One region of the Chitinibacter bivalviorum genome, then DNA from elsewhere that is predicted to be linked to it. Evidence: predicted binding sites of a transcription regulator. Region 1 holds the regulator's gene; each other region holds the start of a gene.

Region 1 (7,292 bases):
ACCCAGCTTTTTTGTACGAGAGACTGAACGCGTTTGGCCAACAACCCCATAAGCATTAGATTGGGCAAAGTTCCCAAGCCAAAGGCCAGCATCACACCCGCACCACTCACTGGACTGGCGCTAGCCAAAGCAGAAAGACTAGCGGTATAGACCAGTCCACAGGGTATCCACCCCCAGAGTAAGCCAATTAATGGTGTTTGCCAGACACTGTGCACAGGCAGTAATTTTCGCATCACGGGTTGAACTGCGCGCCATATTGGCTGGCCGATCTTTTCGATGCGCGTCAAAGCTCGGCTCCAACCCGCAATATACAAACCCAGCATGATCAATAGGATGTTTGCAATGACAAACAGATATATTTTGATCGTTTGCAGTGAACCTAGAGTGGCAAAACTGCCCACGCCACCTAGGAATGCACCAATGAGCACATAACCCAGTAGCCGCCCAGCATTAAACCCTAATAAATAGGGCCAACGCGCGCCAGATGGCAGTTGTAAACTAAAGGCTGAAACGATCCCGCCGCACATGCCAATACAATGACCACCACCGAGCAGCCCAGCCAAAAACAAGGCGAGCAGATTAATTTCCAGCATAGGCCAACACACAAAATCAAATCAGGCGAGAATACCTTGCTTGCGTAGTTTTTGTCCGCAAATATTGATCGAATATCATTGCGATCGATCGAATCAGCAAGCGCCCTTTTGCGGTGACAAACAAGCCATCGGCCTCAATCGTGATTAAGCCGTCATCCATTAAAGGCTGTAGCAAAGTGATCTCTTCGGAAAAATAATCCAGAAAATCGATCATATAGCTCACTTCAATCGCCTGATAATACAATTCGAATTGGCACATTAAAGCCTGAATGACTGCGCGGCGAATCAAATCATCGCTATTCATTTGCAGGCCACGGACAACTGGAAACTCGTTGGCATCCAGTTTTTCGTAATACTCTTCAAGTGTTTTCACATTTTGCTGATAATGAGCGCCAATTTTGCCAATTGAAGAGACGCCAAAAGCAAGCAAATCACAGTCCGCATGCGTCGAATAGCCCTGGAAATTACGTTGCAGACGCCCCCGCCGTTGCGCAACAGCCAAATCATCATTCGGCAAGGCAAAGTGGTCCATGCCAATTAATACATACCCCGCCTCAATCAATTGCGTGATTGAGTTTTGCAAGATATCGAGCTTAACATCGGCACTCGGCAGCTCTGCCTCATTAATACGACGCTGCGGCATAAACCGCTCTGGCAAATGCGCATAATTGTATAAAGCAATACGATCAGGACGGAGCGTTAACACACGCTCAATGGTTTTCGCGAGCGATTCTGCCGTTTGCTTGGGTAAACCATAGATGAGATCCACACTCACAGACTTAAACCCATGCATGCGTGCGGCTTCAATCACCGAGCGTGTTTCTTGCTCAGATTGAATCCGATTGACAGCCTCTTGCACCGCTGGATTAAAATCTTGAATCCCGACACTCATGCGATTAAAGCCCAGCTCTGCCAAGGTTTTAATCATGGGCTCGCCCACTTTACGGGGGTCGATCTCGATAGAGAACTCGCCCGTGGGCAAGAGGTCAAAATGAGTACGCACGACATTCATTAAACGAGTAAGCTGCGCCTCCGACATAAACGTCGGCGTCCCGCCGCCTAAGTGCAGCTGCCCCACTTTCGGCCGATTGGGCAACTCAGCAGCGTGCATTTCAATTTCTTTTGTAAGATAATTGATATACAAATCAGCTTTGCCAGTGTCTTTTGTAATAATTTTGTTGCAGCCGCAGTAGTAACATACGGTATTACAGAAAGGAATGTGAAAATAAAGCGACAAAGGATTGAGCAAAGCACCAGGCGAGCGTTGCTGCAAAATACCTCGATATTGCTCAGACGAGATTGGGTGAGTAAAGCGGTCTGCAGTCGGATACGAAGTATAGCGAGGCCCTTTTCCGTCATAGCGGACAATCAATTCACGATCAAAATCAACCACCGCCGATCCAGGCAATTGAGCGCTGCTCAAACTATTCAAAATCGTCATTTTTACTCGTTCTCCATACTAGCAGCGGCAGCTTAAAAGCTAGTACAATGATCCAACTTGATTTATATCAAGTCAAATGCAATGACACTGGGGTATCTACCTCTTCAGAGAGTTACAATACTCCTCCTGCACGTTTATTATTCTTGTGAGATTTTCATGATTTCCCCCATTCAAGTACGCGATCTTTCACCTCGCCACCTGCGTAATTCATGCACCAATTGCAGCTTGCGTGAGTTGTGCCTGCCAATGGGATTATCACAAGATGAAATGCAAGAGCTGGACACCATCATCACTCAAGCCCGCCCGATCAAACGTGGTGAAGCGCTGTATCGTGCTGGCGAGCCATTCCGTTCTTTATATGCAATTCGCCTAGGCTTCTTCAAGGCCAGCGTGATTTCAGAAGATGGCCGCGAGCAAGTAACTGGTTTCCATATGTCAGGTGAACTAATGGGCATGGATGCCATCAGCACTGACGTCCACACTTGCGATGCAATTGCACTCGAAGACAGCGAAGTGTGCGAGTTGCCATTTAATGATATTGAAGATTTATCACGCGAAATCCCACTATTGCAACGCCATTTCCACAGAGTGATGAGTCGCGAGATTGTGCGTGACCATGGCGTAATGCTATTACTTGGCAATATGAAGGCTGAAGAGCGTTTGGCTGCGTTTTTATTGAATCTATCGCAACGGTTTGCAATTCGCGGCTATTCTTCAAGCAGCTTCCACTTACGAATGACTCGTGAGGAGATCGGCAGCTACCTCGGCCTCAAATTAGAAACGGTGAGCCGCACCTTATCTAAGTTTCAAGATCAAGGCTTTATCAAAGTACAGAATCGTTTAATTGAATTAGAAAATATTGATAGCCTGAAAAAGCTACTCAATACTTGCCACGATGAATAATTAAGCCCAACAGGGGGTATATTGATGCAAACCCATCTGATTGCCCCCTCTGAGCTCATACCCTCAATTAGCGCTAGACTCAATTTCAGCCCTCCAAGCGGCCAGTACAGTATTCATCCACTAGAGAGCCAAACAGATACACCCAGCCCAGGCTCGAATCTACTGCTCATCCAAGCTCCAAACGCAGCTTACGCCTGCGAATTAAAGCAGCGCTCACACAATTTAGTTGATGCATTTATTATCCCAGCGCCACTGGCACCCTACTATGGGTTTATTACCCTAGTCAGCGGCGATATTGCATCACTCAATTTACACGCTCCCATCTTAAATTCACTTTCACCCATCAGTAATGGCTGGCTACATTGCGGGAATATCGGTGCAGCAAGCTTTATGCATCAGCTATGGCAAGCACTGCTGACACCGCAAGGCACGAATGTTTTTTTAGCGTGGGATGGTGTAGCCCCCACGTCGACGGGCAATACAAATTTCACCTTAACTCAGCCTGATATTTTGGACCAGTTAGCCAAATTTTTGGCGCAGCAGCAATTACAAACCCAGACACTCGCGAGCCTAGCTCGCAGGTACTTGCTTGAGCATCCGCCTAGCCAATTCATCGCCCACCATCCGCAAACTACTCAGTTATTTCCATTTTTACCGCAAAATGAAGCATCACCCGTACATCAACTCGCCAGTCTGCTAGCCCAATACTGAGTTTGAATACTACTTTCACCTATTAAGCAAAAAAAACGCCACCCGAAGGTGGCGTTTTTGCTAACAGAATCAATTATTTTTGTTTGATCGTGTAGAGCGCGGTTTGCCCTGCAATCACGGAGCCAGATGCTAGCTCGGTCAGTGGTGCAAATTGATCCGCATTCGTAAGAACAATTGGGCTAATCATTGATTTGGCATTTGCACCCAAGTATTCAAGATCTAACTCAAGTACGGGTTGTCCTGCCTTCACGAAACTACCTTGTTCAGCCAGACGGGTAAATCCTTGCCCGCCGAGTTTCACAGTTTCGATACCAATGTGCACAATCAGTTCAACACCTGCATCGTTGATCAGAGCAAAAGCGTGATTGGTATTAAAAATCTTAACCAATTGCCCATCACACGGTGCCACTACCAAATTACCCGTTGGTAAAATGGCCACACCATCACCCACAGCTTTAGTTGCGAATGCCGCATCTGGCACATTCTCTAAAGCCACTACTTCACCCGTTAATGGTGAGAGCAGTACGATCTCGCCGGGGTTAGAGGACTTTGGCGCCACGTTAGACTGTGGCGCTGCCTCAATTACTTTTTTGAAGCTTGACCAGCCAGAACAGCACGCAACGAATCAGCAATCAGCTCAGCTTTAGGGCCAACGATGATTTGAACGCTTTGTTTGTTCAGTTTAATTACACCGCTCGCACCCAAGCTTTTGGCAGCCGCTTCGTTTACCAAATCAGCATCAACGACTGACAAACGCAAACGTGTAATGCACGCATCAACATTAGTTACGTTAGCCGCACCACCAACCACAGTTGCATAGGCCATCGCCAATTCAGCAGTGCTACCTGTTGCAGCAGCAGTTACTTCTGGAGTAGCAATCGATTCGATTACGTCATCTTCACGACCTGGTGTTTTCAGGTTCAATGCAGTAATGAATGCACGGAAACCGAAGTAGTACACAGCGAAGAATACAAAGCCTTGCAAGATCAGCATGAACCAATCTTTCGCAAGTGGATTGCGAGAAGACAAGACCATATCCACCAGGCCAGCACTAAAGCCGAAACCTGAAATCCATTGCATAGTTGCAGCAATGTACACAGAAACACCAGTCAGGAACGCATGGAATACATACAACAATGGCGCAACAAACATGAATGAGAATTCAAGTGGTTCTGTTACACCAGTGAAGAATGAAGTCAAAGCAGCAGCAAACATAATTGAAGCTACACGCGCTTTGTTAGCAGGTTTTGCAGTGTGGTAAATTGCCAAAGCAGCACCTGGCAAACCGAACATCATGATTGGGAAGAAACCAGCTTGATACATACCAGTTTTACCCAATACAGCAGTACCTTCAGCCAATGATTTAGCGCCACCCAAGAAGTTAGGGATGTCGTTAATGCCGGCAACGTTGAACCAGAACACTGAATTCAGTGCGTGGTGCAAACCAACTGGAATCAGCAGACGGTTGAAGAAGGCATAGATACCAGCACCTGCAGCGCCCATATCTTTGATGCTTTCACCGAAGTGTACCAAGCCGTTGAAAATCACAGGCCAAATAGCCATCAGCACAAATGCCACAATGATCATCACAAACGAGGTGATGATAGGCACCAGACGACGGCCACTGAAGAACGCCAAGGCTTTGTGCAACTCAACACCACTGAAGCGGTTGTAGAGTTCAGCAGCGATCACGCCCACCAAAATACCAACGAATTGGTTTTCGATTTTACCAAAGGCAGCAGGAACCGCTTTGATGTCGATGGATTGAATTTGAGCCACAGCACCTGGTGACAACAATGTAGTCAATACCAGATAACCAACCAAACCTGCCAACGCCGCAGCGCCGTCCTTGTCTTTAGACATACCATAAGCCACACCCACAGCAAACAAAATTGCCATGTGATCGATAATGGCTGCACCAGACTTAATCAAAAACGCTGCGGTTGCACTATCAGCACCCCAGCCATTTGGATCAATCCAGTAACCAATACCCATCATAATTGCGGCAGCTGGTAGCGTAGCCACCGGCACCATCAGCGCACGGCCGATTTTTTGTAGATAACCCAGAATATTCATCTTATTCACCTTTAGAAGTACAACGACCCTAAGATTTATTTGATCAGCTAAAGCTGACACTATTTACGACTCCATCCCAAGAAATTCCCATTGCTATCTGAGAAAATCCAAAAGGTAGTACGATTATTAACTGTCATTGCAACATTAAGCAACGTTTGCGTTACGACATGTGCGCGACAGAAAACAATTGAACTTAAGGAAAGATCGAACGCCCCTACAACAAACTTTTCCTTAATGGAGTGAGAATGTCACAAAGTGGATCGCCATAATCTTGAGATGGCTCAAGTTTTACAAGCCACTCGTCAGCTTCTTAATAATTTGAAACATAACTTTACATTTAGGGCTACCTAGGCCTGATTTTCAGCCTTAAAGGTACTAAAAACGTGAAAAGTGTTAGTCAACGCTGTTTCAAGGCTCTAACGCTTCGGTTAGAATGATCTTTTTTATGTGATTGGTTTTCCTACTTATGCTCAAAGGTAGCCTGGTTGCGCTCGTCACCCCAATGGATGTGAATGGCGAGATAGATTTCACAACACTCCGAAAACTCGTTGATTGGCATATCGAGCAAGGCACTAACGGCATTGTTGCCGTAGGAACAACGGGTGAATCCCCAACCGTCGATGTTGAAGAGCACATTGCCATTGTACGCACGGTTGTCGAGCAGGCTGCAGGCCGTGTTCCAGTCATTGCAGGCACAGGCGCCAATTCGACACGCGAAGCGATCCACCTGTCAAATCAGGCACTGGCTGTTGGCGCAAACTACGGCTTAAGCGTCGTACCGTACTACAACAAACCAACTCAAAGTGGGCTATACCAGCACTTTAAGGCCATCGCCGAAAACACAGCCCTACCCACCTTGCTTTACAACGTACCAGGTCGCACAGCTTGTGACTTAAGTAATGACACCGCCCTGCAATTAGCTCAATTGCCAAATATTGTCGGCATCAAAGACGCCACAGGCAATCTAGAAAGAGCTGCCGATTTAATCAAACGGGCACCTAAAGATTTTGCACTCTACAGTGGCGATGATGCATCGACTTTGCCATTTATTCTGATTGGTGGGCACGGTACAATTTCTGTCACCGCCAACGTTGCCCCTCAGGCCATGAGCAAGATGTGCGCTGCAGCTGCCAATGGCAACATAGACGAAGCCAAAGCCATCAATGACACCTTACAAGGCCTCCACCGCCACCTATTCATTGAAGCCAATCCCATCCCTGTAAAGTGGGCTCTTGAAACCATGGGGAAAATTCCAGCAGGCATACGCCTCCCCTTGACGCGATTGAGCCAAACAGCTCAACCCGTCTTGCTTGAAGCGATGCAGACCGCTGGTCTGATCTCACAATAATTTGTGCTTACTTGGGTTAGAACAATGCAACCGATTCACCTCAAAAAAATCACATTAGCTACCGCCGTACTTTGCCTGCTCAGCGCATGCTCATCGACAGAAACGTTCATGAATAGCAAAGTCGATTATCGCAGTGCCAGCGACAATCTAAACAAAAATCCACTTGAGATTCCACCGGACTTAACTACGGTCCAAGCCAACCCTCAGTACGCGTATAGTT
Region 2 (7,292 bases), 1.7 Mb from region 1:
GAGCGGGATTGAGGTGGCTCGAAAATTACTCAATCTCTCTCGTCCACCAGCGGTGATTTTTGCCACTGCATTTGAAGATTATGGCGTGGCTGCGTTTGATGTGCGGGCGATCGATTATTTGCTCAAACCGATTCGTCATGAACGCCTCGTGACCGCTTTGCGCCGTGCGCAGGAGCTGCATCACGGACAAAATACCAGTAGCAATGCCAATCATGAGCATGACGGCGCACGTACCCATTTCAGCGTGTCTGAACGCGGTCGCGTCCATTTAATCCCCGTTGCAGAAGCGCGCTTTTTGAAAGCCGAGCAAAAATACATCACCCTGCGTACACATGATCGTGAATATTTACTGGAAGATTCACTGACTAAGCTAGAAGATGAATTTGGATCAAAGTTTGTGCGAATTCACCGCAATTGTTTGGTTTCACGCGATAGTATTGCTGGATTCGAGCGCGCCATGATTAATGGTGGTGATTCGCATTGGGTCGTGATTTTGCGTGATGTACCCGAGCGTTTGCCAGTGAGTCGTCGGCAGCAGCATGTGATTAAAGAATTTAAGAAAGGCCATGATGGATAATTTCAGTATCAACACACCATCCCTGCTGTTTCCTGCTATTTCCTTGTTGATGTTGGCGTACACCAATCGCTTTTTGGCGATTTCGGGCATTATTCGCCAGCTCTACGAACACCATCGTGCCAATCCCCATGAAAATATCCTGCGTCAGCTAGGCAACCTGAAAATGCGTGTCTGGCTGATTCGCTATATGCAGGCATTTGGCATTAGTAGTTTGTTGTTGTGCATTGTGTCTATGGTGTTGATTTCAATATCTCACACGGACTGGGCCAAGATTTTGTTTATTGGTAGCCTCGTCCTGATGGTGGGCTCGCTGGTGCTGTGTTTGCTGGAAGTGATGGTTTCTGATTCGGCGCTAAAAATCTTATTGGCCGATATTGAAGACGACATTCGCCGCCATTGATGTAACGGCAGCGCGAACGAAAAACGGGCCTGATGGCCCGTTTTTTTATGTGCTAAATCCGTACTTAGCGAGCTAGTAAAACCAGCGCCCACATGATGGTGAGGTTGGTGAGGCCAATCAATTGCGCTGCGCTGCCCAAATCTTTCGCCCGTTTGGCTAAATGGTGTTTTTCTAGCGAGGTGTGATCAACCGCCGCTTCAATGGCTGAATTGAGTAGCTCGACAATCACGCAGCCTAAATGGCTACCGACCAGCACGGCGTGGCCCCACATTGGCATGGGTAAAATCAATGCAATTGGAATACCGACCAGCGCTAATAACAAAACTTGGCGAAAAGCGGCTTCGTTTTTCCAGCCGGCCACCAAGCCATCAATGGAATAGCCCAAAGCATTAAAAATGCGTTTTATACCGGTTTTACCTTTGAATGGGCTTTCGTTCACTGCGGATCTCCTGAAGATGGGCTAGGTGTTGGAAATACATCGGCGTAACAAACATAGCTGGTGATCAAGGCCACTGGTAGCGCCACGATCAGACCAAGGAAATAGGGCAAGGCCGCCAAGATCATCAAGACGCCGCCAATGAGCCCCATTAACATAATCGCAGGCCAATTACGCCAAAAGGCCAGAAACGACATTTTCATGGCATCGGGGGCATTCATTCCGGTCAAAATCACCAGCATCGGGGCAAAAAAGTAGGTGCTGTAGACAATCGAAAAACACAGCAACATCAACAAGCCTAATGGCCATAAATGACTGATTTGATCGAGCGATTCGATTTCTTTAGGTAGCTCGGTATTCATCCCGAAATACTGCAGGACAACCAGCAAGGTGGAGAACAACAAAATCAGCACCATGGTGCCTAGCATATAAAATGCGCCGACTTTGATTAGGTCTATTGTGCGCAGTTTAAAGCCAACAAATAAATCCATCAGCAAAGGCTTTTGGCCTTGCGCCGTGCTCTGTGCGGCGACCATCATGCCACCGAGCAATACTGGACCTAGCAAGGTGCTAATAAAGCCGCCAAGGACAGGGATCAGGCTCATGACCAGCATCACGGCGACAAAGGTCGCACTAATGCCCACCCAGGCGGTTGGCGCTTGGCGAAAGAGTTGAAAAGCCTGCACGATCCAGTCCCAACCGCGTGAAGCCGGTACGCTGCGCGGTTCGAGCGCCAGATCAATAATGACATCCTGTTCTTGCATGGTGAACCCAAGGTAATGACGAGTGCCCTAATGCTAGCAGTAACATCTCTGGATAGGGCATTTTTCATGCGTTCTATTAAAGTGGCATGAATTGAATATAAATACACAAAAAAAACCGCTGTCGATCGTGTGATCGAGCAGCGGTTTTTTGCAGTGTGAGGCTTAGATTGTGGCCAGCGCTTGGCGGGCAATCATCAGCTCTTCGTTCGTTGGAATCACATACACCGCCACTTTGCTGTCGGCCAAGCTAATGCGACGTGGCTCGCCTGAGCGTACTTCATTGGCCGCTTCGTCAATTTCAACGCCTAACCAACGTAATTGATGACAAACATTGGCGCGAGTCAGAGCGTCGTTTTCGCCGATCCCTGCGGTGAAGACCAGGCAATCGATACCGCCAATCGCAGCGGCCAAAGACGCCGTTTCGCGAACGATACGGCGCGCAAAGTAATCAATCGCAAATTTCGCCAAAGGCTGATCAGATGATTGCAAATCGCGCATATCGCTAGAAATACCGCCTGACAAACCTAAGAGGCCAGATTCTTTGTACAGCAGCGTTTCGATTTGCTTCGCATCCATTTTCAGATGGTTCATCAGGTGCAGCAATACGCCGCCGTCGATGCTACCGCACCGCGTGCCCATCGGCAGGCCTTCCAGCGCAGTAAAGCCCATCGTGGTGGCTTGGCAGACGCCGCCCAACAAAGCAGCCATTGAAGAGCCGTTACCCAAGTGGGCAACCACAGTGCGACCTTCCGCGGCGCGGGTATCAATCGCAGGCAAGACGCTGGCGATGTATTCGTAAGACAGGCCGTGGAAACCATAGCGACGGATGCCTTCTTTTTGCGCAAATTCATACGGCAGCGCAAACAGCTGATTCAAATCAGGCTGAGTCGTGTGAAAGGCGGTATCAAAACAAGTGACTTGCGGTGCGTTTGGCAAGATGTCCTGCAAGATTTTGATCGGTGCAATATTGTGTGGCTCATGCAATGGCGCGAGTGGAATCAGCGCTTCCAAGCCAGCGATTAAATCTGGCGTTACCAATTCAGGTTTCGAGTATTTGGTGCCGCCATGCACGACACGGTGACCAACGACTTTAATCTCACGGCCGCCCAAACGCGCTTGCAACCAAGCCAGCATATGACGCAAAGCATAGTCGTGGTTTTTTGGCACATCGGCCGGTAGCGTTTCGTTCGCTACTTTTTCATCGTTTGCGTCTTTCGCGCTGAATTTGGGCTCAACGTAGAGGCCTTCCATCTGGCCTTTGAATAGTACTTGCGGGTCGCCTTCAGCAGCGGTTTCAAACAAAGAAAACTTGATGCTCGACGAACCTGCATTAATTACTAAGACCAGATCACTCATATCAAAACTCCGTGTTGGATAATCACAGCGCATACTGCTTGCCTGCCGCGCTTCGTTTAATCGATACTAGGGGCTCTACTGCACAAACACGCAGCAGCAGCGCCAATTTATGCAGCATAGTTTAATTTGCAATGCAGCATTGGGTATTGGCAAATATCAAGGTAGGCAGCCCAGAATCATAGTAAATAATGACAATTGACTACACCACCCATCTGATATGTGCCCCGGAATTACCCGATGCGGCACAAGTGCTGCTGTTTCACGTGAAACCGGGCCAGCACGTCGAGGCCGATACCCTATTGCTCACGCTCTTGCTCTCCGATCAGGAGTGGCCCATTTTGGCGCCTGATGCGGGGCAAATTGCCAGTCTGATGGTTGAGTATGGCGATTTCGTGACGACGGGTGATTTGCTGCTGCAAATGGAAATTATCGAAAAGCCCACTGGGAGCACTTGGCTCGTTGAGCCCGAGCTGGCGGTGAACGAGCCGAGCGCCGCTGAAGCGCCTGCCGCCGCCCAGCCACAGGCTGCGACGAGCACATTGCAGGTGCAGCCCGCTGCCGCCACGCTGGCAGCCAAGCTGGGGCTGGATTTAAGTCGCTTACCCACGGGTGAAACGATCGATGAAGATGCGGTTTTAGAATTTGCTCGGCAGGAGCTGAAAAAATTGGCCAAGCTGCGTCAAATACTTTCTTGATGTATTGGCTTCAACCCTTTTCTGTAAAAGAGCTATATCGCTATACGTGGCTAGGGTAATTTATTGATCTTGCTCGGCGGCACGCCAAAGTGTTGGCGAAAACGCCGCGAAAAACTGGCCACTTCCTGATAGCCCACCTTGCTAGCCACCTGCCCGACTGGAAAACCTTCGACCAATAAAGCGCGTGCATGCTGCATGCGCAGTGCAAACACCCGCTGCCCTGGCGCCATGCCCAGGTGCGTTAAACACAAGCGATGCAAGTGCGCGGCGGTGATTTGCAATTGTTGCGCCAATTGCTCGACTGGCCATTCCCGTTCGGGCGCTTTCGCGACCTCGGCAAATAAAGCATGTAATTGCTGCGGCCAGCCCAAGCTCGTATCGGCCGATCCCAGTGCGCGCTCCAATTGCAAACTCAACATTTCCAAGGCGGGCATCACTAGGGTATAGCTCTGTCCATCATTTTGACGTTGGGCTTCACGCTGATACAGGGAGAGGGCATCGTGTATTTCCCAGCCCGCATCACTGTCTTTCACATAGCAATGCGGCTGGATCAGGTGCGCCCAGCGCACGTCGTTATAGAGCAGCAACCATGCAATTTGCAGCGGCGCAGTGCCCGTCCGGCGAAAGCCGCGCTGCCCGCGCGCGGGTTGAAAGGCCATTTGCCCGGCGTGAAACGGCCATGTTGTTTCGCCTTCAAACAGCTCTCCCGTTCCGCCCAAGCAAAACAGCAGGACATGAAAATTGGCGTCAATGCGCTCAATTTCGCTTTTACCCCGCGCCTCGGAGATGCCGCACATAAACAAACCACGCTCCCGCATTGGCGGGTGTGACGCTTTGTGAAATACATGCGCGCCCACCAGGCGATTTTCGCCGTCGTCATCGCAATCAAATCGTTCGTAATAGATTAGCGCCATGATGAGTTGATGTGATTTTTGGACAAATGAAGCGACATCTTCGGACATTCCAACTGGGTATGCAAGCTGATTAAATGAAGGCATAAATTCAGCAATTGGTAAGCAAATGTCAGAAAATACGTCTTCAGCAGAAGTGTCCCCAGCCGCATTATCTGTCTACGCCCAAACCGCCCTCGCCTGTTATCAGGCGCATTTCGGCCAAACCGCGCAGTTGGTGCAAGAAATCGCCGCCTTTTATGGCCATGCGGTCATTCTCAGTGGTGAGGCTGGCGATGTGGTCGTTAAGCTGGGTTGGCAAGCGGGTCGCGCTGCGCGGGAAGTGATCGGGCTCGCTCGCTTACAGCCACATAGCCCGGCGGCGATGCCGCAAATCTTGTTGCAAAGCCAGATTGAGCTCAATGGCAAGATAGTTGACCTATTGATGCTCAATCGCCTACCCGGTGTCGCGCCGTGGCATGTCGCCAAGCCTTGGGCCAAGCCGCAGCTCACCGCCGAGCAAGTCGTGGCAGTGTTACTGGCTTGGCACGCGGTCAGCGATGCGCGCGGCTTTGAGCTACCCGACGGGCAATTTAGCGCTGATTTGATCGCCGCCTTTGAGGCGTGGACGCTGCCGCTGCATGACTATGTGCAGAGCCCCGCTTCGCCTTTCACGCCGCAGCAAAAAGCTGCGTACCAGCGGCTCTGGCAAGAGCGCTCGCGCTTGCTGGCGCCACTGGCGGGTATGCCGTCGAGCTTGGTGCATGATGATCCGCACGCGGGCAATTTTCTGTTTGATGAACATACTGGCGAATTATTGGCGGCGCTCGACCCGTGTGATGTGGCCTTTCGCCACCGCGAGCAAGATATTTTCCACCTCGCCGATGTTGCGCCCGAATTGCAATTGCTGGAAACCTATTTACAGCACCACGCCGCCCCCGAAGGTTTTGCCGCGCGACGCTGGTTTTTTTCCTTATGGGACGATGCCAAACACAGCCGCAATCTGGCTTGGTACGACGAAGCATGGTTTAACGCGAAGTTTGCCAATTTAGCAATTTTGGACAAATCGTTTGCTGAGTTTGGCGCGATGATGGCGCAAAGCTCGCAGCAATGCTCTCAGGATAAAGAATGTTAATTCAAGCCGAAAATCTCAGCCGTATTTATAAAACACCGCGCCCAGCCAAAACGTGGGGTGAGCGTTTTACGCAGTTGATTCGTACCCAATACGATGAAAACAAATCTGTCAGCGGCGTCAATTTTGAGATTGCGCGCGGCGAATGTGTCGCGCTGGTTGGCCCTAATGGTGCGGGGAAATCGACGACGATCAAAATGCTCACGGGCATCTTGGCGCCATCAAGTGGGCGCGTCACCGTAGCGGGCTTTGACCCGATGCGGCAGCGCCAGCAATACGTCAAACGGATAGGCGTGGTGTTTGGTCAACGTTCGCAGTTGTGGCAAGACCTGCCGGTACGCGACTCGTTTGCCATCTTGCAGGCGCTGTTTGACGTGCCCGACGCCGTGTACCAGCACCAGCTCAAACTATTTCGCGCCGATGGCGGGATGGATGAATTTTGGGATAGACCTGCGCGTACCCTGAGCTTGGGTCAGCGCATGTTATGCGAAATCGCAGCCGCTTTTTTGCATGCGCCCGAAGTCGTTTTCCTCGATGAGCCGACGATTGGGCTCGATCTGGAAATGAAATCGCGTATGCGCGCACTGATCCGTAAACTCAATCAGGAAGCGGGTACGACGGTGTTGATTACCTCGCACGATGTCGGTGATATTGAGCGACTTACCCGACGTTTGCTGCTGATCGACCATGGAACGCTGCGTTTTGACGGTAGTTTGAGCGATTTTCGTGCTCACGCCGGCGACGGGCGCTGGTGGGCGGCGCGAGTCGATGCCAGCCAACACGCTGCGGCGAATGAAGTGCTCGCCGCTCACCCTGCTGCCCTGCCGGTGCGCAGCAATGGCGACTGGCTAGAAATCGCGCGTCAAGACGACGCTTTGCCCTTTGCTGATTTGGTCAAGACGCTTGCCCCATTTACTGTGCATGAAATCAAGCCAGTGGAGCAAAGCTTTGAAGACCTGCTGCACGGCTTTTATATCGGCAAAAATCTGCGCGCCGATGCAGCGGAGGATGCCACGGTATGAAGCATAGATTGAAAGCCTGT
Region 3 (7,292 bases), 1.4 Mb from region 1:
CTTCATCGCCACCCGTACCCGCTCGAATCTCGAGGAAAATATTTCGCTCGTCGTTCGGGTCTTTGGGCAGCAGGGCTTTTTGCAAATCAAGATCGAGTTGCTCCAGGCGCGCTTTGCCGTCCTTGATTTCTTCCTCGGCCATTTCTGCCATTTCGGGGTCAGATAGCATGGCTTCGGCATCGGCTAAATTGGCGTTGATGCGATTAAATTCGTGCCAGAGCTCAACCACGGGCGTTAGCTCGCTGTATTCGCGATTGAGTTTGCGATATTGATCCATGTCGCGCGTGGCTTCTTCCGAGGCCAGCAGCGCGCCGACTTCTTCCAGTCGATCGGCCAATTGGGCCAATTTATTGAGGATAGAGGGTTTCATATTGAGTCCATTTCATACGCCAAATTTGGATTGGCGGATTGAATAAAGTAGTTAAGCAAAAGTTTTCTTGCGTCGTTGTCTCGCCTTGTCGTACTACATGTACTGTCTGCGGCTTCGACGCCTTGCCATAAAACTATTGCACGAGCACTTTTTTGTATTGAGATTTTGTATTCAGAATTGGGGGGCGCTGTGCGCAAGCGGCGGCGATCGGCGAGCGTCGCTAATCAATGTCTTGCAGGCGGTACAGGCGGCGTACCAGATTAACCAGCGTTTCCTGCTCATCGGGCTGGGCATTATTGAGCGCGGCCAGGGGTGCGTGCAGGAATTTATTGCTCAGCAATTGCGCCATCTGCTCGATAACCAACTGCGGGTCTTCGCCATTGGCGAGTTTTTTCTGTGCGCGTTGCAGCTCGGTGCGGGCGAGGCGATCGGCGTGATCGCGCAAATCGCGGATCGTCGGCACCATCGCACGGCTAGCGAGCCAGTTGTTAAATTCGTGGACTTTTTCGTTGACCATTGCTTCGGCGCTCGCAACTTCGGCGCCACGTGACGCCATGCCTTGCTGCACCACCTGCGCCAGATCATCGACGGTATATAGATACGCGTCTTCCAGCTCGCCCACCTCGCTTTCAACATCGCGCGGCACGGCCAAATCGACGATAAACATCGGGCGACGACGACGCGCTTTTAATGCGCGCTCGATCATGCCTTTGCCGACAATCGGCAGCGGGGCGGCGGTCGAAGTAACGACCACATCAAATTCGTGAATGCGCTCGGGCAAATCGGTCAGTAAAATCGCTTCGCCACCGAGTTCTCGCGCCAGAGCCTGGCCGCGCTCTAAAGTGCGGTTGGCGACGACCATCTTACAGGGTGATTGCGCGGAAAAATGCGTGGCGCACAGCTCGATCATTTCACCCGCGCCGATAAATAGCACTTTGCATTCGGCAATCGTCGGGAAGATCCGCTCGGCCAGGCGCACCGAAGCCGCCGCCATCGATACCGATGCCGCACCAATTTTGGTGCGGGTACGCACGTCTTTGGCGACTGAAAACGCGCGCTGGAAAACGCCATTGAGTAGCGTGCCCATCGTGCCGGCTTCGCGTGCGGCGCGTTCGGCGTCTTTCAGTTGCCCCAAAATCTGCGTTTCGCCGACCACCATCGAATCCAAGCCACAGGCGACACGGTAAGCATGGCGCGCAGCTTCAGCACCTTGCAATGTATACAGATGGGGGGTAACGCTTTGCGGGTCTTGTTTTCTATTGTCTGCAAGCCAATACGTTACAGCATCTAAATCGCGGGCGTGACAATACAGCTCGGTGCGATTACAGGTGCTCACAATTGCTGCTTCAAAGACGCCTTTGAGGCTCACTAATTCAGCCAGCGCCGCAGTCATCTCGTCGGGATTAAAGGCAAGCCGCTCCCGTACTGCGACTGGCGCAGTTTGGTAGTTCAGCCCTAAAACAACGAGATTCATTTTGCTCGGATATTCGCTTGAGATAAATGCGCCAAGTCGTGCACTCGCGTAAACGCTGGACGGATTTGGCGCAAAAGAGCGCTATTTTAACCTGAAATCAAGCCTTTGGTTGCGATTGTCGCGGCCAAAGACCGCGACTACCTCGAAGGGGTGATTAGTGAAGTTTCAAAGTCGGCCGGCCAACGCGGCGTAATTTATCGCCTATCCACAGCAACACCGCCAAAACCCAGCCATGCACGGCGGCTTGATGTAGGCGATACAGCGAAGCGTAAATCAACTTGGCGCCACGGCCCTCGACATAATAATCGCGCTTTGGGCCCACCACGGCGGCCAGGCTACCCACCGCAGTATGCTTGCCTAGCGACACCATCATGCCTTGCGGCTTGAAGACAAAAGGCGTGATTTCGCGGCCATTGAGTTTCTTGATCAGCGTTTCGGCCAGCCAGCTCGCCTGCTGGTGCGCCACTTGGGCGGTTGCCGCCAATTGCGGCCCGCCTTCGCCGTTGGGCGCTGCGGCGCAATCGCCGATGGCAAATACCGCTGGGTCAGTTTGGGTTTGCAGGCAGGTGGTGACCTCGATCTGATTATTGCGATTGGTCGCCAAACCCAGCGTCGAGAGCCAGTCGGCGGCTTTCACGCCTGCCGCCCAGACGCGAATCATCGCATCCAAATGCTGGCCGTTGCCCAGTTGAAAACCAGTTTCAGTCACCGCAGCAACGCGGCTATTGCACGCCACCATAATGCCGCGCTGAGCCAGAGCCTCGGTCGCGTATTGCGAAAGCGATTCGGGCGCACCGGACAAAATGCGCGGCGCACCTTCGATAATGGTGATTTCCAGTTGCGCAGGGCTCAGGTTCGCACCGTAGTTATGCATCTCGCGGATGGTGTGGTCGATCTCGGCCGCGAGCTCAACACCCGTTGCGCCGCCGCCGACAATGCCAATAGTCAACTTGCTTGCCCCATTGCCAGAGGCGCCAACGGCAAAGGATAAATCGAGAATCCGGCGGCGAAGTTTTTCAGCATCGTTTGGCGTATTCAAAAACATGCAGTTTTGCTGCGCGCCGGGTGTGCCAAAATCATTGGCGATTGCGCCGAGTGCCAGCACCAAGGTGTCGTAGGCGATTTCGCGCTCGCCCGTCAGTAGCTCGCCTTGCGCGTCTTTCACGCCCGCCAGACGAATCATCTTGCGCTCCCGATCGACTCCTTGCATCCAGCCAAATTCAAATTGATAGCCATTGCGGTAGGCGTGGCCGAAGTAATTAACTTCGTCTTCGCCGGTATTGAGCGCGCCAGTGGCGACTTCGTGCAGCAAAGGCTTCCAGATGTGCGTCGGCGAGCCATCAACCAGAATAATCTGGGCGCGTTTTTTAGCCCCCAATTCACGACCTAATTTCGTTGCCAACTCAAGTCCGCCAGCACCACCGCCGACGATAACAATTTTGTGTGTTGAATTCATGGGTGAGCTTACCTTTTGTGAGGTGCTATTGCTAAGTCTAGCCTTACTTTTTGAGTATGAGGCATGGCTTGAATTGCTGTGTTCTCAACAATCTTAGCAGTGATCCATAGCAAAACGCCCGTTAGCTTTCACTATCGGGCGTTTTTTTGGGGTGAGCTGGCGTTTAGAATCCTAATAAGCGCGCTGATTGGTAAAACACAAATGACACCAACCACGCTAAGCCCAGTGACCACGTGAGCGAGAAGGCGGTGTAGGCATTCGATTTGGATTCTTTCTTGATCGCCGCAATTGTGGATACACAAGGTACATAGATCAGCGAGAACAGCATAAAGCTATACGCAGAAACAGGATCGAGCGTATGCGCGAGCTGGCTCGCCAGAGCTGCGCCTTCGTGGCCAGTGATGACCGACAGCGCACCGAGCACGACTTCTTTGGCGACAAAACCGAAGATCAGCGCGATCGACAGCGTGGATTCAATCCCAATGGGGGAGAGTACTGGCGCAAAGAATTTGGCGATTACTTCGGCGTAGCTATGCTGTGGGTTCGGATAATTGGTGAGCAACCACACCAACACAACACCAATCACAATCATCGTGGTGGCCAGGCGCAAGAAATCACGCGCTTCGCCCCAGCCGCGACGCCAAATGTGATTAAACAAGGGCAGACGGTAGGGGGGTAGCTCCAACGCAAATGGCTCGCTCGATTTGAATTGCGATTTGAAAATCACCGCTGTGCTCATCGCGATCAAAATACTCGCCAGATACAGCGACAAAACGACCCATGGCGCTTGCGTCGGGCTAAAGAGCGCGCCGCTGAGAAAGAGGAAAATCTGCAATCGGGCCGAGCACAGCGAGAATGGAATCGTCAGCATTGTGAGCAAACGCGCTTTGTGATCGCGAATGACGCGAGTACCCATAATCGCCGGAACATTGCAGCCAAAGCCCATCATCAGCATCACAAAACCACGGCCATCAAGCCCCATGCGGCTCATTACGCCATCCATCATAAACGCAGCGCGGGCAAAGTAGCCCGAGTCTTCGATGATAGCCATCAGGCAGAAAAAGAGGAAAATAATCGGGGCAAAGGTCAATACGGTACTGATGCCATCAAATACACCGCTCACAATCAGGCCGCGTGCAAATTCAGGCAGGCCGGCCGTCGCGGGCAGCAAGGCGTGGGTTTTGAACCAATCGAGGCCTTCACCGAGGTAGTCTTGCAGCGGCGTACCAATGGCATAGGTCAGTTGAAACAGCGCCAGCATCATCAAGATAAACAGCGGCAGGCCCAGCCAAGGGTGCAGTACAAATCGGTCGAGCTTGGCCGTTGCGCCTTCGTTCAAGGTAGGTGGTTGATGAACGCAGCTTTTGAATAACTGATGCTCTTGTGGATGCAGGATACTGGCGCTAGGTATATTACTGAAATCCATTTGGTGTGATGTTTTTACAAACATACCCTGAATGGCTTTCTTGGTTTCTGGGATGCCTTGGCCGTATTTCGCACTCACGAGCTCAATTGGGCAATCGAGGGCCTGACTTAGCGCCGCCACATCGATGGTGATCCCCGCGCGTTTGGCTTCGTCCAGCATATTCAGGCACAAGACCAAAGGCGCGCCCAAGGCTTTTAATTGCAAAGCCAGCGCCAATTGGCGATCAAGCTGACACGCATTCAACACCAAAACCACGGCGTCTAAATGCGCTTCGGCCAAAAAGCGCTGTGCGACTTGCTCGTCTTCCGCGCCGCCAGTCAGATCGTAAATGCCCGGCAAATCGAACACCTGCACCATATCGCCACCGAGCAAGATGCGACTTGAAGCCAGCTCGACGGTTAGCCCCGGCCAATTGGCGACACGGGCTGTGCCACCTGTTAAGCGATTAAATAATGTCGATTTGCCCGTATTGGGCATGCCTACCAGTGCGATGCGCTTCATGCCACAACCTCGGCGCTGCAGGCCGATGGCATTTCGCTACTGATGAGGCGAACTTTAATCCCTTGTGCCGCATCACGGCGCAGCATGATTTCGGTGCCGCCAACCCGCAGTTGCAGTGGGCCGCCGAGCCAACCGCGACGCAAAACCTTCACTTCACTATTGATGCGTAAACCCAGCGCCGATAAACGCTGACTAAGATCCGCGGGTAGGTCTAAGGCGATGACTTGGGCGGCTTGAGTGAGGGGGATTTGAGCAAGGTTCATGATTAACGAGACTGATTTGCATTTAATAGATATAGATCATCCGCCTTTGGTTATTGAAAATCAATCGTATTTAGCCTGATTTTGATTTAGCTTAAAAATGAGTAATGAGGGGGTGATTTATGGTGGGCAAGACAAAGACGGTGCTTATGTGTGCCGTGTGGTCAAAGCGCAGCCAAAACATTATCCGATCAGCAAAATTTACAAAACTGATTTGAAATGCCTTAGGCCATTGTTTGGGTATCGGTTTGATTCAATGGCATGGATAAAAGCCAAAAAGTCTGAGCATCTAGAGCAGGTAAATACAGTGTTGCATGTTGACATAAATATAACATGCAATGACAATGAGCTTACTTATATATTATTTTTTACAATGCGAATAATTGGTGCCAGTAATTCCTCGTCGAGGATACTGCGGCCTACATTCTGTAGTTTTTCATTTCGCCAGAAACCAAGGAGCAAAGCATGAAGTCAAAATTACGTAGATCATGGAAATTCGCTCATAAATTGATTAGCACCTCAGTTGCTACTGCGTTGCTAGCTATTACACCTCTTCAGCAGGCACAAGCATGCACAGGGATTACGCTACAAGCACAAGATGGCGCTTACATTTTCGCTCGCACTCAAGAGTGGGGCACTTTTGATCTGCGCTCTCGTGTCACCATTATCCCGCGCAACTATGCGCTACAAACCACGTTGGAAGACGGTAAAAAAGGCGTGGGCTGGAAAACAAAATATGGTGTGGTCGGTTTAGATGTGGTTGAAAAAGATTATCTGATTGATGGGATGAATGAAAAAGGCTTGACGGTCAACTTGTTCTATCAAGAAGGGTATACCGAATATGCGAAGTATGACCCAAGCAAGGCGGCGACCAGCATTCCAGTTTTGGCGCTCGCACCTTACTTATTGTCCAACTTCCAATCCATCGATGAAGTCCGTGCTGCGATGGCGAAACTCAATGTAATTGGCGTGCGTGTTGAAGCAATTGGTGGTGTACCCCCTGTGCATTTGATGGTCACCGACCACACGGGTAAAGCTGTGGTCATCGAATTTACTAACGGCATTACTAAGCTGCATGATGCGCCCTTGGGTATTGTCACCAACGGCCCGAATTACGATTGGCACATTAATAATCTGCTGAACTATACAAGCCTCGATGTACCGCTGCCTCATCGTAAAGCAGACGATATTAAATCACTGAAATTTGGTGCGGGTGCACGGCTGTTTGGTTTGCCAGGCGATTTAACTTCGCCATCACGCTTCTTGCGTGCAGCTGCGTACGCCAGCACAGCACGTAAAACAGTCGATGGTCCAGAAACCATGTACGAAGCATTTCGTATTTTAGATAACTTCAACCTCACTGTCGGCACTGCAGCCGCTGAAGGTGGTGGTGAAGTGAATCAAGAAGGTATGCGCAGCTCAACTATTTGGACGACGGCGTACGATACAAAAAATCTCGTGTTGCAATACCACACGCAACACAACCGCCGCATCCGCCAGCTCGACTTTAAAACGGTCAACTTTGATGCCAAGGAGGTCGTGCGTATTCCGCTAGACCGCGAAAAAGCGCAGGATATCGAATACTTGAACCCATCCAATTCATCGCAAAACATCATGTCCTTAGCAGGTGGCTGGAGCGCTGCGGAAGTCGATCAACTGGCCATGGATGCCGCCAATTTTGCAGTAAGCAAAGATAGCTCATCAGCTAAATTGAAACGCATTATCGAAGTGAAAAAACAGGTGGTGAAAGGCGCTAACTATTTCATCAATTACGAGCTTGACGACGGCAGCGTATGGGATGCCAT

What was found. Region 1 encodes FNR, which switches genes on or off when oxygen is low (the NO sensors DNR and NnrR bind a similar motif). Its sites were predicted from a motif close to TTGATNNNNATCAA; they were not measured.
Region 2: HQ393_RS13435 (biotin/lipoyl-containing protein) is a predicted target of FNR. The motif match lies at 3,680-3,693, and genes of this name have one in related genera.
Region 3: HQ393_RS11180 (FeoA family protein) is a predicted target of FNR. The motif match lies at 5,572-5,585, and genes of this name have one in related genera.

The regions. Positions count from the first base shown of each region.
Region 1 covers NZ_CP058627.1:914,414-921,705, reverse strand. Annotated here, with positions in the region: gene HQ393_RS04210 (sulfite exporter TauE/SafE family protein) at 1-593, opposite strand, end outside; gene hemN (oxygen-independent coproporphyrinogen III oxidase) at 610-2,034, opposite strand; gene fnr (fumarate/nitrate reduction transcriptional regulator Fnr) at 2,191-2,937, shown strand; gene HQ393_RS04195 (hypothetical protein) at 2,962-3,648, shown strand; gene HQ393_RS04190 (PTS sugar transporter subunit IIA) at 3,722-4,207, opposite strand; gene nagE (N-acetylglucosamine-specific PTS transporter subunit IIBC) at 4,231-5,724, opposite strand; gene dapA (4-hydroxy-tetrahydrodipicolinate synthase) at 6,191-7,072, shown strand; gene bamC (NlpB/DapX family lipoprotein) at 7,181-7,292, shown strand, end outside.
Region 2 covers NZ_CP058627.1:2,822,446-2,829,737, reverse strand. Annotated here, with positions in the region: gene HQ393_RS13460 (LytR/AlgR family response regulator transcription factor) at 1-577, shown strand, start outside; gene HQ393_RS13455 (DUF2721 domain-containing protein) at 567-977, shown strand; gene HQ393_RS13450 (diacylglycerol kinase) at 1,042-1,416, opposite strand; gene HQ393_RS13445 (BPSS1780 family membrane protein) at 1,413-2,177, opposite strand; gene HQ393_RS13440 (acetate/propionate family kinase) at 2,340-3,533, opposite strand; gene HQ393_RS13435 (biotin/lipoyl-containing protein) at 3,722-4,228, shown strand; gene HQ393_RS13430 (helix-turn-helix transcriptional regulator) at 4,279-5,190, opposite strand; gene HQ393_RS13425 (phosphotransferase) at 5,249-6,253, shown strand; gene HQ393_RS13420 (ABC transporter ATP-binding protein) at 6,247-7,272, shown strand; gene HQ393_RS13415 (ABC transporter permease) at 7,269-7,292, shown strand, end outside.
Region 3 covers NZ_CP058627.1:2,363,283-2,370,574, reverse strand. Annotated here, with positions in the region: gene prfA (peptide chain release factor 1) at 1-370, opposite strand, end outside; gene hemA (glutamyl-tRNA reductase) at 591-1,844, opposite strand; gene HQ393_RS11190 (NAD(P)/FAD-dependent oxidoreductase) at 1,999-3,300, opposite strand; gene feoB (ferrous iron transport protein B) at 3,464-5,227, opposite strand; gene HQ393_RS11180 (FeoA family protein) at 5,224-5,490, opposite strand; gene HQ393_RS11175 (linear amide C-N hydrolase) at 5,953-7,292, shown strand, end outside.